Regions from separate parts of the Clostridium septicum genome, predicted to be linked through region 1. Evidence: riboswitches for the same ligand, from Rfam matches in the RefSeq annotation. Region 1 holds a riboswitch; each other region holds the start of a gene.
The links. Region 1 has a riboswitch for lysine ahead of lysA (diaminopimelate decarboxylase). Riboswitches for the same ligand answer to the same signal wherever they lie in the genome.
Positions count from the first base shown of each region.

Region 2: linked by a shared signal. The riboswitch ahead of CP523_RS08275 (Na+/H+ antiporter NhaC family protein) and the one ahead of lysA (diaminopimelate decarboxylase) in region 1 are both predicted to bind lysine.
Region 3: linked by a shared signal. The riboswitch ahead of CP523_RS06950 (amino acid permease) and the one ahead of lysA (diaminopimelate decarboxylase) in region 1 are both predicted to bind lysine.

Region 1 is NZ_CP023671.1:1,383,547-1,388,287, reverse strand. Features, by position in the region: gene CP523_RS06115 (DUF1576 domain-containing protein) at 1-546, opposite strand, end outside; gene CP523_RS06110 (beta/alpha barrel domain-containing protein) at 769-1,440, shown strand; lysine riboswitch at 1,595-1,761, shown strand; gene lysA (diaminopimelate decarboxylase) at 1,895-3,187, shown strand; gene CP523_RS06100 (DUF3006 domain-containing protein) at 3,405-3,623, shown strand; gene lepB (signal peptidase I) at 3,623-4,153, shown strand; gene lepB (signal peptidase I) at 4,184-4,741, shown strand, end outside.
Region 2 is NZ_CP023671.1:1,865,354-1,870,094, reverse strand. Features, by position in the region: gene CP523_RS08280 (aminopeptidase P family protein) at 1-1,350, opposite strand, end outside; gene CP523_RS08275 (Na+/H+ antiporter NhaC family protein) at 1,485-3,227, opposite strand; lysine riboswitch at 3,367-3,542, opposite strand; gene CP523_RS08270 (aminopeptidase P family protein) at 3,654-4,741, opposite strand, start outside.
Region 3 is NZ_CP023671.1:1,583,720-1,588,460, forward strand. Features, by position in the region: gene nagE (N-acetylglucosamine-specific PTS transporter subunit IIBC) at 1-57, opposite strand, end outside; gene CP523_RS06940 (PTS sugar transporter subunit IIA) at 528-1,052, shown strand; gene CP523_RS06945 (GNAT family N-acetyltransferase) at 1,133-2,068, opposite strand; lysine riboswitch at 2,318-2,485, shown strand; gene CP523_RS06950 (amino acid permease) at 2,609-4,048, shown strand; gene CP523_RS06955 (DUF4230 domain-containing protein) at 4,352-4,741, shown strand, end outside.

The DNA.
Region 1 (4,741 bases):
ATGAGATTTTATACAGTGAGAAGCAATAGGCGAAAGTATAAATCCTGTAAAAATTCCTAAGCCATAGCCAAGGAGTATTCCACCAAATTGAGAAAAATGTCCTGTAAAGCTTAATTGACTCACTGTTGGAGCTAAAGTAGTTGCAAGTAAAGCAACAAGGGTATAGTTTAAGAAAGGTTCCTTTTGATATTTAGAAAATAAATAAACACCAATCATAATTGGCCAAATATTTAGTATATTTTTCCCGAAGAATGAGAATCCAGTCATAAGATATAAAGCCATAATAGTAGAACCATTAGGTTTTATACCTATGAGAACTAAAATTGCTATAGAAGCTAAGCTTGTAAGCGCTGCATTTACAAATGTTGCCCCTATACCACCGATTTCAATGTAATCTGTTATTAAAATATCTGGTGTAAATAAAATATTTTTTAATCCAGATAAAATTTCTTTTGGAGAGTTAACTGCAAAAGCAAAAATAATAAAGAAAACATACATTATTATTAATACAGTATAGGGGGGATAAAGTTTTTTCTTTATTGACATTACTAAAATCACCTCGAAACTATGTATTATTAATTAAAGTTTACGTAATATAATTATATAGTAGAATTAAGGTAAAAGTCACAAAAATATAGTGTAAACAATAAAAAAATTTTTACTCCTTTAAATTTAAATATAAAAGAGTATAATATAATAAAATAAAAAATTAACGAAAAGATAAATGTGAGAATATATAATAAAAAATTAATAGGAGGAATAAAAAAAGTGGGGGTTAAAAAGGTAAAACTAGTTCCAGAAATAAAAGGTACTTTACGAAGTCATGTTATTGAAGTTCCAACTTGTATTAGAGAATGTAGTGGCATAAAGATATTTGGTAAAAGAATAAAATCTTTATTATTTACTACAGATGTTGCAATAATAAGAAACACAAATGCAGATGCAATAATTGCTGTTTATCCATTTACTCCTCAGCCACTTATAACTCAAGCTTTAGTTATGGCTGCCGATGTACCAATATTTTGTGGAGTTGGTGGAGGAATAACTCAAGGGAAGAGGGTTGTAAACCTTGCATTAGATGCAGAATTTAAAGGTGCAATGGGGGTAGTTGTAAATGCACCTACAGCAAATAGTATAGTTAAGAAAATAAGAGAAACTATAGATATACCTGTTATAGTAACAGTAGTTTCAGAGTGTGAAAATATAAGGGAAAGAATAGAATCAGGGGCTACTATTCTTAATGTATCAGGAGGAAAGAATACAGCTAGGATAGTTAGGGAGATAAGAGCTGAATTTCCGGATTTTCCAATAATAGCTACAGGAGGACCTACAGAAGAAACTATAATGGAAACTATAGAGGCAGGTGCAAATGCAATAACATATACTCCACCAGTTACAGGAGATATAATGAGTAATCTTATGGATAAATATAGAGGATAAATCAAATTAAAAGTAAATTTAAAAAATTCTGAAAAATATATGGCATAATCTCATAAAATGTGTATAATAATATTAATGAACTTTATATATGTTTAATTAATTAATAATTTAATTGAGAATATATAAATTAAGGTTTTTTATAGTTGAATTAAGATTATTAGGTAGAGGAGCTGTTAATAATAGTAATTATGAAGAGTTGGCAAACGAAGAAGCATAATGAAAGGGTTAATAGCCGAAGAAATAAATAAAAGCAAGAATTTATTTCTGGGGATGTATAAAATATATGCATCACTGTCACGTAAGTGGAGAGCTACAAAAGGCATTAGTTTGCAAGATTATGATTAGATTAAAGGAAATTACTACCATAATTTAATAGCTACCATTTATATTATGAAAATCTACCATCACTAAAGAAGTGATGGTTTTTTATTTTATTAAAACATGGAGGTAAAGTATGAAATTATTTGGGGCAATGGAAATTAAAGAAAATGAATTATGTATAGGTGGTATGAAAGCTAGTGAGTTAGTTAAAAATTATGGTACGCCATTGTATGTAATAGATGAAAAACTTATAAGGGATAATTGCAGAGAATATATTAAAAGTTTTAAATGTAAGGAAAATGGAAATAGGGTAGCATATGCTGGAAAAGCTTTTTTAACAGTAGAAATGTGTAAATTAATAAATGAAGAAGGACTTTACTTAGATGTAGTATCAGGTGGAGAACTATATACAGCATATAAAGCAGAGTATCCATTAGATAATATTTATTTTCATGGTAACAATAAAACATTAGAAGAAATAGAAATGGGAGTTAAATTAGGAGCAGGAAGATTTATTATTGATAACTTATGGGAGTTAGAGAAGGTAAATGAAATAGCAGAAAAATATAAAAAAATACAAAAGGTGTATTTAAGATTAACTCCAGGAATTGAAGCACATACACATGATTATATAAAGACGGGTCAGATAGATTCAAAGTTTGGTTTTGCACCTATTGGAGATAATATATTAAATGCTGTAAAGTCAGCTTTAGCCTTTGATAATATAGCATTAGTTGGGTTACATTGTCATATAGGATCTCAGATATTTGATACAGAACCTTTTGGTGATGCAGCAGAAATAATGCTTAAATTTATAGATAATATAAGACAAGAAACAGGACATATAATTTCAGAATTAGATTTAGGTGGAGGCTTTGGAATATATTATTCAGAAGGGGATAAGCCTAAAAAAACAAGTGAATACTGCAAGGTAATATTAGATAGGGTAGATAAAGTATGTAATGAATTAAATTTAGATAAACCTATTTTAACAATAGAACCAGGTAGATCAATAGTTGCTAATGCAGGAACTACATTATATACAATAGGTTCAATAAAAGAAGTTCCTGGGATAAGAAAGTATGTAGCTGTAGACGGAGGTATGACTGATAATATAAGACCTGCCTTATATCAAGCTAAATACGAAGCTGTTTTAGCAAATAAAATAACAGAATCAGATGAAGAAGTAGTAACTATAGCAGGAAAATGCTGTGAGTCAGGAGATATTTTGATAAAGGATATTAAGCTTCCTTTTGTTTATAGTGGAGATATATTAGGAATAATGTCAACAGGAGCTTATGGTTTTTCTATGTCAAATAATTATAATAAAAATTTAAGACCAGCAGTAGTATTTGTAAAAGACGGAGAAGGAAGAATAGTATCAAAAAGACAAAGCTATAAAGATTTAATAGATTCTGAAATTTAACTTTAAAAGATATATTGCTAGATACTATGTGTAAAATAGATACACATAGTATCTATTTTTTTTAGTATAATAATAATTACATTAAACAAGATAGCTATATCTTAAATAAATTTTAATAAATATAGCTATTTATATTGGTCAATAATTAGGGTAATTATGTTATACTATAAGATAAGAAATTAATAGAGAGGTGATAGACAGTTAATGTCAAGAGAGTATGGATAGTTTCATTATAGATAGAATAGAAGAAAATTACGTAGTTTTAGAAACAGAAGCTGAAAATATAATAAATATAAATAAAGACTTAGTTAAAGGAAACTTTAATGAAGGTGACGTATTAATAAAAAAAGGGGATATATATATTGTAGATCCTATTTTAACAAAGAATAGAAGAGATAAAATTAAAAATATGATGAAAGGTATGTGGGACGAATAATGGAAAATAGTAGTGATAAAAATAAAAGTAGAGGTTTTTTCTATGAATGGGGAATACCTATAATTGTAGCAGTTATATTAGCATTAGCTATAAATAAATATGTTGTATTTAAGGCTTATATACCTTCAGAATCAATGGTGCCAACATTAAATGTAGACGATAGACTATTTGTAACAAGAGTGTATAATTTAGATAAGTTAAAAAGAGGAGATATTGTAGTTTTTCACTCTGAAGAATTGCAAGAAGATTTAATAAAAAGACTAATAGGACTTCCAGGAGATGAAGTTAAAATAGTTGAAGGTGAAGTTTTTGTTAATGGGGAAAAATTATCAGAAGATTATATAGGAGCACATGATAAATTTAATGGAGAGTATAAAGTTCCAGAGGGTAAGTATTTCTTTTTAGGAGATAATAGACTTTGGTCAAAAGACTCAAGATACTGGATTAATCCTTATATAGATGGAAGTGAAATAAAAGGTAAAGCTCAATTAAAAGTATATCCATTTGATCAAATAGGTAGAGTTAAATAAGTTTATTTAAGAAAGGAAAAAAAACTTGTAATGCTTGAAAAATTCCAAGAACTTTTAAAATCAAAATCAAAAGAAAAGTCAGAAAAAGGAAAAAAATCAAGTAATTTAACAGATTATTTTAAGATAATTGGGTTATCATTAATAGTAGCACTATTAATAAATAAGTTTTTAATATTTAAAGCTCAAATACCCACCTCATCTATGGTCCCAACATTAAATGTAGGAGATGTTTTATTAGTTAATAAGTTATACAATCTAGATTCTTTAAAGCGGGGAGACATAGTAGTATTTTTTTCAAATGAAAATAATGAGTATATGGTAAAAAGGTTAATAGGATTACCTGGAGATTATGTGTCAATAAACAATGGAAAAGTATATGTAAATGGAGAGTATTTAGAAGAGAACTATGTAAAGTTTGAAGATGAATATATTGGAAGCTATACAGTTCCAGAAGATAAATATTTCTTTTTAGGAGATAATCGACCTATATCATTAGATTCAAGAAGGTGGAAAGAAACTTGTATAGATAAGAAAGATATAGTAGGTTTAGTAAACTTTAGATTATATCCAATTAAAGATATAGGTAAT
Region 2 (4,741 bases), 480 kb from region 1:
TCTTCTAGCTAAGATATCTAAATTCATACCAGTTGTTCCTTTTAGAAATTTAGCTGTTAATAAATTTATATGGCCTCTAAGAACTAATGTAAAATCTCTTTTTTCCTCTTCTGTTAATTGCCCTAATATAAAGGTTCTCGTAATATCAGTAGTTCCATCAAGATATTGTCCACCTGAATCTACAAGGAACATTCCTTCTGGTTTTAGTTTATATTGTGTTTTTTCTGTTGCTGAATAATGCATCATAGCTGCGTGATCTTTATATCCAGCTATAGTTCCAAAACTTTCTCCCTTGAAGTTTTCACCCATAGCTCTAAATTCTTTTAACTTCTCACTAGCTAATATCTCAGTAACCTCATCTTTTCCAACTGATTCCTTAAGCCACTTTATAAACTTAACCATGGCAACGCCATCTCTAACTTGGCATACTTCTAAATTAGCTATCTCAGTTTCATTTTTTATAGCTTTTAATTTTGTTGTTATATTTAAACCTTCTATTATCTTTACTTCTTTCTTGATAAGGGAATATATATTAGCATTAACTTTTGCAGGATCTATTAATATTGATTCATTTATATTTAGAATATCTTTATATATATTATTATATTCTAATATTTCTACACCATGCTTTTTTAACTCCCCTAATACTTTATTATCTACTTTTTTCATATCAATATATAATTTAGCTGAATTCATTGTAATTAATGCATATGAAAGTACAACTGGATTAAATTTTATATCATTTCCTCTTATATTAAATAACCATGCTATATCATCTAGTGATGATATAATATAACTTTCTACATTTAAATTATTCATTTCACTTCTTACTTCTGAAAGCTTTTCTTTTACATTTTTCCCTGCAAATTTAACATCATGTAAAAATATTTTTTCGCTAGGCAATTCCGGCCTTTCCGTCCAAATATCATCTAATAAATCTTTATCCATTTTTATATTAAATTTATTATATTTTGCTATAGAAAGTATTTGTTTATATTGATTTGCTGAATAACATCTTCCATCAAATCCTAAAGTCTCCCCTTCTTTAACATTACTTTTTATCCACTCTTCAACATTTGGGTAACCTGGAGTTCTCATTTTCATTAAATCAATCCCACTATTATTTAACTCCCTGGCTGCTTGTATAAAATATCTTCCATCCGTCCATAAATTAGCTGTATTTAATGATACTACTATTGTTCCAGCTGATCCTGTAAAACCAGAAACATACGCTCTACCTTTATAATAATCTGCAACATACTCACTCTGATGTGGATCACTGCTTGGAATTATGTAGTGATGTATATCATTCTTTTTCATTATTTCTCTTAAATTATCAATTTTACTCATTTCTTTTTACCCCTTTCTTCTTATATCTATATAGATTATACAATATATTACGAATATTCAACTATTTTTATCTATTAATTATCTATTAAAATAAAAAAGCTAGAATAAATATTCTAGCTTTTCAAAACTAATTTTTATAATAATTGTTTATTTGTTACAGAATCTACTTTTTTTCCTAATATCTGAACTCCTATATATACTGCTAATAAAGCTATTGGTAAAACTATATACCATGCTAAACCGAATCCTGCCGGTATATACCCAAATACTATTGTAATAACTGCAACAAATAATGCATATGGCATTTGAGTTTTAACGTGATCTATATGATTACACCCAGATCCCATAGAGGATAATATTGTTGTATCTGATATAGGCGAACAGTGGTCACCAAATATAGCTCCAGTTAACACTGCACTTGCACTTACTATTACATATCCCATGTCTGTATTTATTGAAAATGCTAATGGAATAGCAAGTGGCATTAATATCCCCATAGTTCCATATGCTGTTCCAGTAGCAAATGATATTACTGCTCCAAGAATAAATATTAAACTTGGTAATAGGAAATATGGTAATGTCCCTGATAATAATGATACTAAATATTTTGCTGTACCTAACTCTTTAATTACTGAACTTAATGACCAAGCAAGTATTAGTATAACTCCAGTTATAAGTAATGGCTTCATTCCATCTATCCAAGTATCTATAGCTTCTGATAAAGTAAATATCCCTTTTAAAACTCCCATAATTATAGTAACTATACTAGCAACTAATGCTGATTGGAATAAGGCAACTGATGCATCTGATGCACTAAAAGCTTGTTGTATAGCTGATAATGAAAATGGTGAATTACCCATTAATTGTTGAAGAGCTATATCTTCTCCAGCCATTATTGATGAATATCCACTAAAATAGAAGCAAATTAATGCTGTAATTATCAAGGTTCCAATTGGAATTATAGCATTCCATATACTAAGCTTAATCCCTTCCTTTGGTTCTAACTCTGAATTATCTATTTTATTATTATCTGCTGCTACCTCTTTTTCTGCCTTTAAATCTCTTCTTCTTGCTTCAATCTCAGCCTTATACATAGGACCAAAATCTTTTAATAAGAATGAAGTAATAAATACAAAGAATATTATTAGTATATTATAAAATCTATATGGTATAGTTTGCAGAAATACCCCAAAGGCATCTACTTGTTGCCCAATTCCATTTGTAAAAGCATCGTTTATTAAACCAACCTCAAGTCCTATCCATGTAGAAATAATTGCAAGTCCTGCAATAGGTGCTGCCGTAGCATCTATAATAAATGCCAATCTTTCTCTTGATATTCTCATTTTATCAGCTACAGGCTTCATTATAGGTCCAACTATTAATGAGTTTGCATAGTCATCAAAAAATACTGCAATCCCCAATAACAATGTTACTAATTGTGTACTTCTAGCATTTTTAGCTTTTCTTGCTAAAGCCTCTGCTACAGCTTTAGCTCCCCCCATTTTAGCTACTAAATGAATTACACCTCCTATAACTAAAACTTGAAGTATAATACCTGCATTCCATGGATCTGCTAATGAATTTAACGCTCTTGATACAAAATCTAAGAAAGATTGAATAAGTGCACTAAATAATGAATGATCTATCAATTTTATAAGAAAACTCCCTGATAAAATACCTATAAACAATGATATTATTACATTTTTTGTTAGGAAAGCTAATATTATAGCTACTATTGGTGGTATTAATGTTAAAATTCCATAATGCTCTGCATTATTAGTTACTGCATCAACTTCTGACGCAAAGACTACTGATGTTGACATAATTAACATCAATATAGTCATTAAAAATACTCTAAAATTTTTATTGTTTTTCATATTTAAGTCCCCCTTTTTATATCTTATTGTGAATACTTAAAGGGCAGCTTAATTAAATATTTTTATTTTCTATTAAAAAAGAGCCTTGAGTTTTCACTCAAGGCTCTAATATATTTTCACTACTATATTAAAAACATCCTTAAATGATAGCTCACCACAAACATTATTTGTGACAGTGTTACACATATTTTATGCAACCCCAGCTATACAACTTTAAAGCATCAGTTGTATGCTTCGGCAATATTTCCTTTCCTATTGAGTCATAGTGCTTATCTCATCAATAGTACTATTAAATATTGCGCCTCTACCCTTGCCGTTATTCACTTATGATTTGATTATACAAGCATTAATTATTTAATGCAATAGTATTCCGTAAAAAATCTGAATATTTTTTATTTACTTACTAATGTTATAAAGTCTTTTTTATTAAAACTGTAGTGTATTTTTATTATTTAACATAAATTCTTCTATATCTTCAACAGTTTTTATCATGTCCTTAGTTAACACTTCGCAAGCATCTTCCGTTATTAATACATCATCTTCGATTCTAATTCCTATAGATTCGTCTTCTATATATATTCCTGGTTCAACTGTATATACCATTCCTGCCTCAAATATTACATCTCTATTAGGAGGTTCTATATCATGTGTATCCATTCCTAAACTATGACCTATACTATGATAATAGTACTTTGATACTTCTTCTTCTTTTTCTATTAAACCAAGTTTAATGCACTCTTCTGCTATCCATTTTCTAGCTTGTTTATTAAGTTCAATAAAACTAACACCTGGCTTCATTGATTTAATAACCCTTTCATTAACTCTTAAGACTGAATTATAAACATCTTTTTGTCTCTCTGTAAATTTACCATTAACAGGAAATGTTCTTGATATATCCCCATTATAATAATTATATTGAGCACCTAAATCAAATAGTATTAATTGCCCATCCTTTATTTCTGAGTTATTATCTACATAATGAAGTACTGCTGCATTTTTACCTGAAGCTGCAATAGTTTTAAAAGCAAAATCCCTAACCCCTTTAGTTTTGCATGTTAAATCAAAATATGCTTCTAATTCATATTCTTTCATTCCTGGTGTACATATCTTCATAAGATTTTTTACACCCTCAATTGTTATATCTATTGCTTTTTGTATTCTTTGGATTTCCTCTTCGCTTTTTACTAATCTAAATTTACTTATTATCCTATAAATATTTTTAATATTTACCTGTGGATACTTCTTAAATATTTCCCATGAAATATTTTCTGCAAGGGTTTCTGGTGAATTATAGCTGTCCTTTTCTAAATCTAGATATACATTAAAGTCTTCCCTTGAAGTTATTATTTTATGTAATACATTTTTAAAACTTCCTAGGTATTCAACTTCATCAACATCTGATATTTCAAAAGCTTCATCTTTTCTCACAGATTTTCCTTGCCACTTTTCTAAAATCGGGTCTATCTCTTTTATAAATAAAGTTGACTTTATATTTCCATTAATTTTACTCATTA
Region 3 (4,741 bases), 200 kb from region 1:
TAAAGCTTTACCTAATTTCTGTAAAAACCCTAGAACACTTGTGTTTCCTTTTGACATAAATATCCCTCCATTTTTAAAAATATAATTGCTCATAATGATTTTTTCTGACATAACCATATTTTTTGAAAGCAAAACAGCCGGAAAGAATACAAGTATTCTTTCCGGCTTATGCCCATATTCAAATGGTTACACGCCAATTTAAAATCTCTATTTATTATTACAATATCATTGTATACGCTTTAAAACATTTTGTCAACGGTTTCACTAAAACTTTTTTATTTTTTTTTATATTTTATTGACATTACGAAATAACTCTATATATAATATCATTATAAATGTTACTGTTAAATCAGGCATAAGTTCTTTCTGGACTTATGCCATTTTTTATTTTTTATACTTTAATGTATTGAAATACCACCATATATATATACTATTTTTATAATAGTATTTTGCAAAAAATTTATTACAGTAATATATACAAAATATAATATGAAAGGAAGTGGATTCCTGTTTTTCAGGATATACGTATGTTCGATTTTTTAAAAAATATGTTTAAATCAAATGAAGCTCCACAAAAAGAAGAAGTGAACAAAAAATCATCTGGACTTCTTGCTCCTGTCTCAGGTCAAGCAATTCCTTTATCTGAAGTGCCAGATCAAGTTTTTGCTGAAAAGTTAGCTGGAGATGGAATAGGTATAATAGCTGAGGGAGATACTGTTGTTGCTCCTGCTGATGGAGAATTAACTTTAGTTTTCAAAACAAAGCATGCTTTTGCAATGACTTTAGATAATGGTTTAGAACTGTTAGTTCATATAGGTTTAGAAACTGTATCTCTAAATGGAGAAGGTTTTGAACAACTTGTAGAACAAGGAACTAGAGTTAAAGCTGGTACTCCTATAATGAAGATAGATACTAACTTCATAGCAAGCAAAGGATTATCTCTTGCTACACCAGTTTTAATAACTAATGTAGATGCAGCTAAATCAATCACTCCAGTTGCTACTGGAAAAGTTGTAGCTGGTGAAACTCCAGTTGTTGACTTTGAAGTTTAATATATAATTTTATGGTTTATTGCTTAAAGAAAACGCTACAAAATTTTTGTAGCGTTTTTTCATATAGATTAATATTAAACTTAATCTTCTAAAATCTTATATAAAGTTAGGTGGTCTTTCCAACTTCCATTTATAAATAAATATTTTTCATTTATACCTATTTCTTTAAATCCACATCCTAAAAGTACAGCTTTAGATCTTTTGTTATCTAATAAAACTGATGCTTCAATTCTATGTAACTCTAATTCACTTTTAGAATAGTCTAAAATAAGCCTCACCGCTTCCTTCATATATCCTTTCCCTTGATATTCCCTATCTATAGAGTATCCTAAAATAGCACTTTTAAATATTCCATATACAATGTTTGATAGTTTAGCTTTACCTATTAACTTTTCATCTTTATATATTCCTAAATCATAACTAGTTCCATTTATAAGCTGCCTATAACTTTCTATTAATATATCCCTTTGGGTTTCATATGTATAAAAACTATCATCTCTGCTTGGTTCATAAGGATCTAAATGCTCTTTATTTCTTATATAATAATCCAGTAAATCTTCAGCATTTTCCGGAGTTAAATTTCTTATTTCTATATTTTCACCTTTCAATCTAATTATGGATGTTACAAATGAATTATTATAATCACTTCTATTTATACCAAAGCTAAGTTCATCCATAAAATGACCATTTACAAAAAGATTATCTGAAAATATCCCTTCTAAAACAAATCCTAAATCTATAAACACTTTAAAATTCGCATTTTCGTTTACTATAAAATTAGCTTTATATATACTTGAATCCTTAAATATCGCCCTTAATATATTACTGACTGTTTCACTTAATAATTCTGGATCATTATATCTGTAAAACTTAAGTCTTACATTGCATTTTTTATTATCCTTATCTAGCTCTAAAATGGTAAATCTACCTACTACTATGCTATTTTTATCTCTAATAATATAATCACTAAATGTTCCTTTTACTAAATCTATACTTATCCCTTTACTTTCCTTCATAAATAAATTCTCCTAAGGATTTTTTTAACATAATATATTTATTATAACGATAAATATAGTTTATACACAATATAAAATTATCTTTAAAATGAATATATATTTATTAAAATTAAATTTACAAGCTATTTTAAGATAATGCTTGTATTTTAATAATAATATTAGATTAAAATGTTAAAACTCACTTTTAACAACTTACATTAAAATTGACTATTTCTTCTTATTGATTAATAATAATCACATTAAATGAATAACTGAGATAGAGGCGCAAAAATTATTAGTAACATTATTGAGTTAAGCACAGTGAGGTAATGTGAAAGGATTTTTTGCCGAAGTGTACGGGTAATGCTTTAATACCGTATGCTGGTGTTGCATAGAATATATGTAATACTGTCACATTTGTGGAGCGCTATCATTCTTCGTATATGAATAGTATTTTATATGCCCTGAGTATAGTCTTAGGGCATTTTTTTATTTTACAATCAAGTTAATCTTCATCTTAGTTAAACATTTATGTATTTTACAGTTAATGGAGGACTTGATATGGATTCAGTAAATAGTTGCAATGTTGAATTAAAAAAAGGACTTAAATCTAGACATCTTAGCATGATTGCTATAGGTGGTTCTATAGGTACGGGAATCTTCCTTGCTATGGGAGATACAATACATAAAGCAGGGGCTGGTGGTGCCTTAGTCGCTTACGCTTTAATTGGTATAATGGTATATTTTTTAATTAGTAGTTTAGGAGAAATGGCAACATTTATGCCTGTCTCTGGTTCATTTGGCACATATGCTACAGAGTTTATAGACCCTGCTGTAGGATTTGCTCTTGGTTGGAATTATTGGTTTAACTGGGCAATAACAATTGCTGCTGAACTTGTAGCATCATCTTTAATAATGAAATTTTGGTTTCCTAATGTTCCAGGGATAATCTGGAGCGTTTTATTACTATCAATAATAGTTACACTTAATTTACTATCAACAAAAGCTTACGGCGAGTCTGAATTTTGGTTTGCTAGTATAAAAGTAATAACAGTTATAGTATTTTTAATAATTGGATTTTTAAATATTTTTGGAATAATGGGTGGACATGCTGTTGGATTTTCTAACTTCACATCAAATGGTGGACCATTCATTGGAGGATTTAAATCTATCTTCATAGTATTTTTATTAGCTGGTTTCTCTTTCCAAGGAACTGAACTAGTTGGTATTGCTGCAGGTGAAAGTGAAAATCCTGAAAAATCAATACCTAAAGCTGTAAATAGTGTATTTTGGAGAATATTACTTTTTTATATAGGAACTATAGTAGTTATTGGGGCTTTAATACCACTTTCAGAAGTTGGAGTTAAAGAAAGCGCATTTACACTTGTTTTTGAAAAAGCTGGTGTAGCTGCAGCTGCATCAATTATGAATGCTGTAATATTAAGTTCAGTATTATCTGCTGGAAATTCCGGGATGTATGCCTCAAGTAGAATGCTATACTCAATGGCAAAGGAAGGTATGGCTCCTAAACTATTTGCCAAAGTAAATTCTAATGGAGTTCCTATAAACTCCGTTATAGCCACTACAATAATTGCATCAGCTTGTTTCTTAACAGGGATTTATGCTGAAGATAGTGTTTATGTATGGCTTGTAGCCGCTTCAGGATTAGCTGGATTTATAGCATGGATGGGAATAGCATTATGTCATTATAGATTTAGAAAAGCTTGCAAAGCTCAAAATTTTGATTTAAACAAATTACCTTATAAATCAAAATTCTTCCCATTTGGACCTATAATAGCATTAATATTATGTACTATTGTAATTTTAGGACAAGGTCTTTCTTATATATCTGAATCAGGAATTGATTGGATGGGAATTTGTTCATCATATATAGGCATCCCTTTATTCTTAATTTTATGGTTAGGATATAAATTTAAAAACAAGACCAAACTTGTTGATTTAAAGAAAGTTAATTTAACAAAGTATTCAATAAAAAAATAAATATATTTAAAACTCTAAGATTTTCTTAGAGTTTTTCTTTTTGTGTAATAACTCTAAACATACACTCATATACTTAAATACATTCTATAAATTAATACTAATAAGGAGGGATTATTTATTTTTATACCAAAATTTCTAAAAGGAAAGAAAAGAAAATCTAAAATCAACTTAAAGCTTTCCTTCACTATTCCTCTTATTTTTATTCTTATAGGGGTCTTTTTAGGATATAAGATTTTCAAGCCACAAAAATCACCTCCAAAGCAATGGACATTAACTGACAATGATAAAAAAGATGTAAAGTTTATGTCTGAAGAGAGCCTAATTAAAGAAATTAGAGATGTAAATAAAATTATCCCTTTAGAGATAGAACTTTCTGAGACTATAGTCGTTGATAAAAGTTGGGGAGATTTTGAAGTATTTAAAAAGATAAAAAGAATTAAATTCTTCGCTAATTGCTCATACACTGTTGACCTATCTTCAATTGGTGATAAAGATATAAATATTAATAAACAAACAAAAGAAGTTGAGTTATACCTCCCTAAACCACAAATTTTCAGTATAGATATTGATGAAAATAAAACAATTTATGAAGAGGCATCAAATGGCCTGCTTCGATTTGGAGATATTCAACTAACTTCAGAAGAACATGGAGTTATACAAAGAGAGACATCTAAGATTTTTGAAAGTAAAATG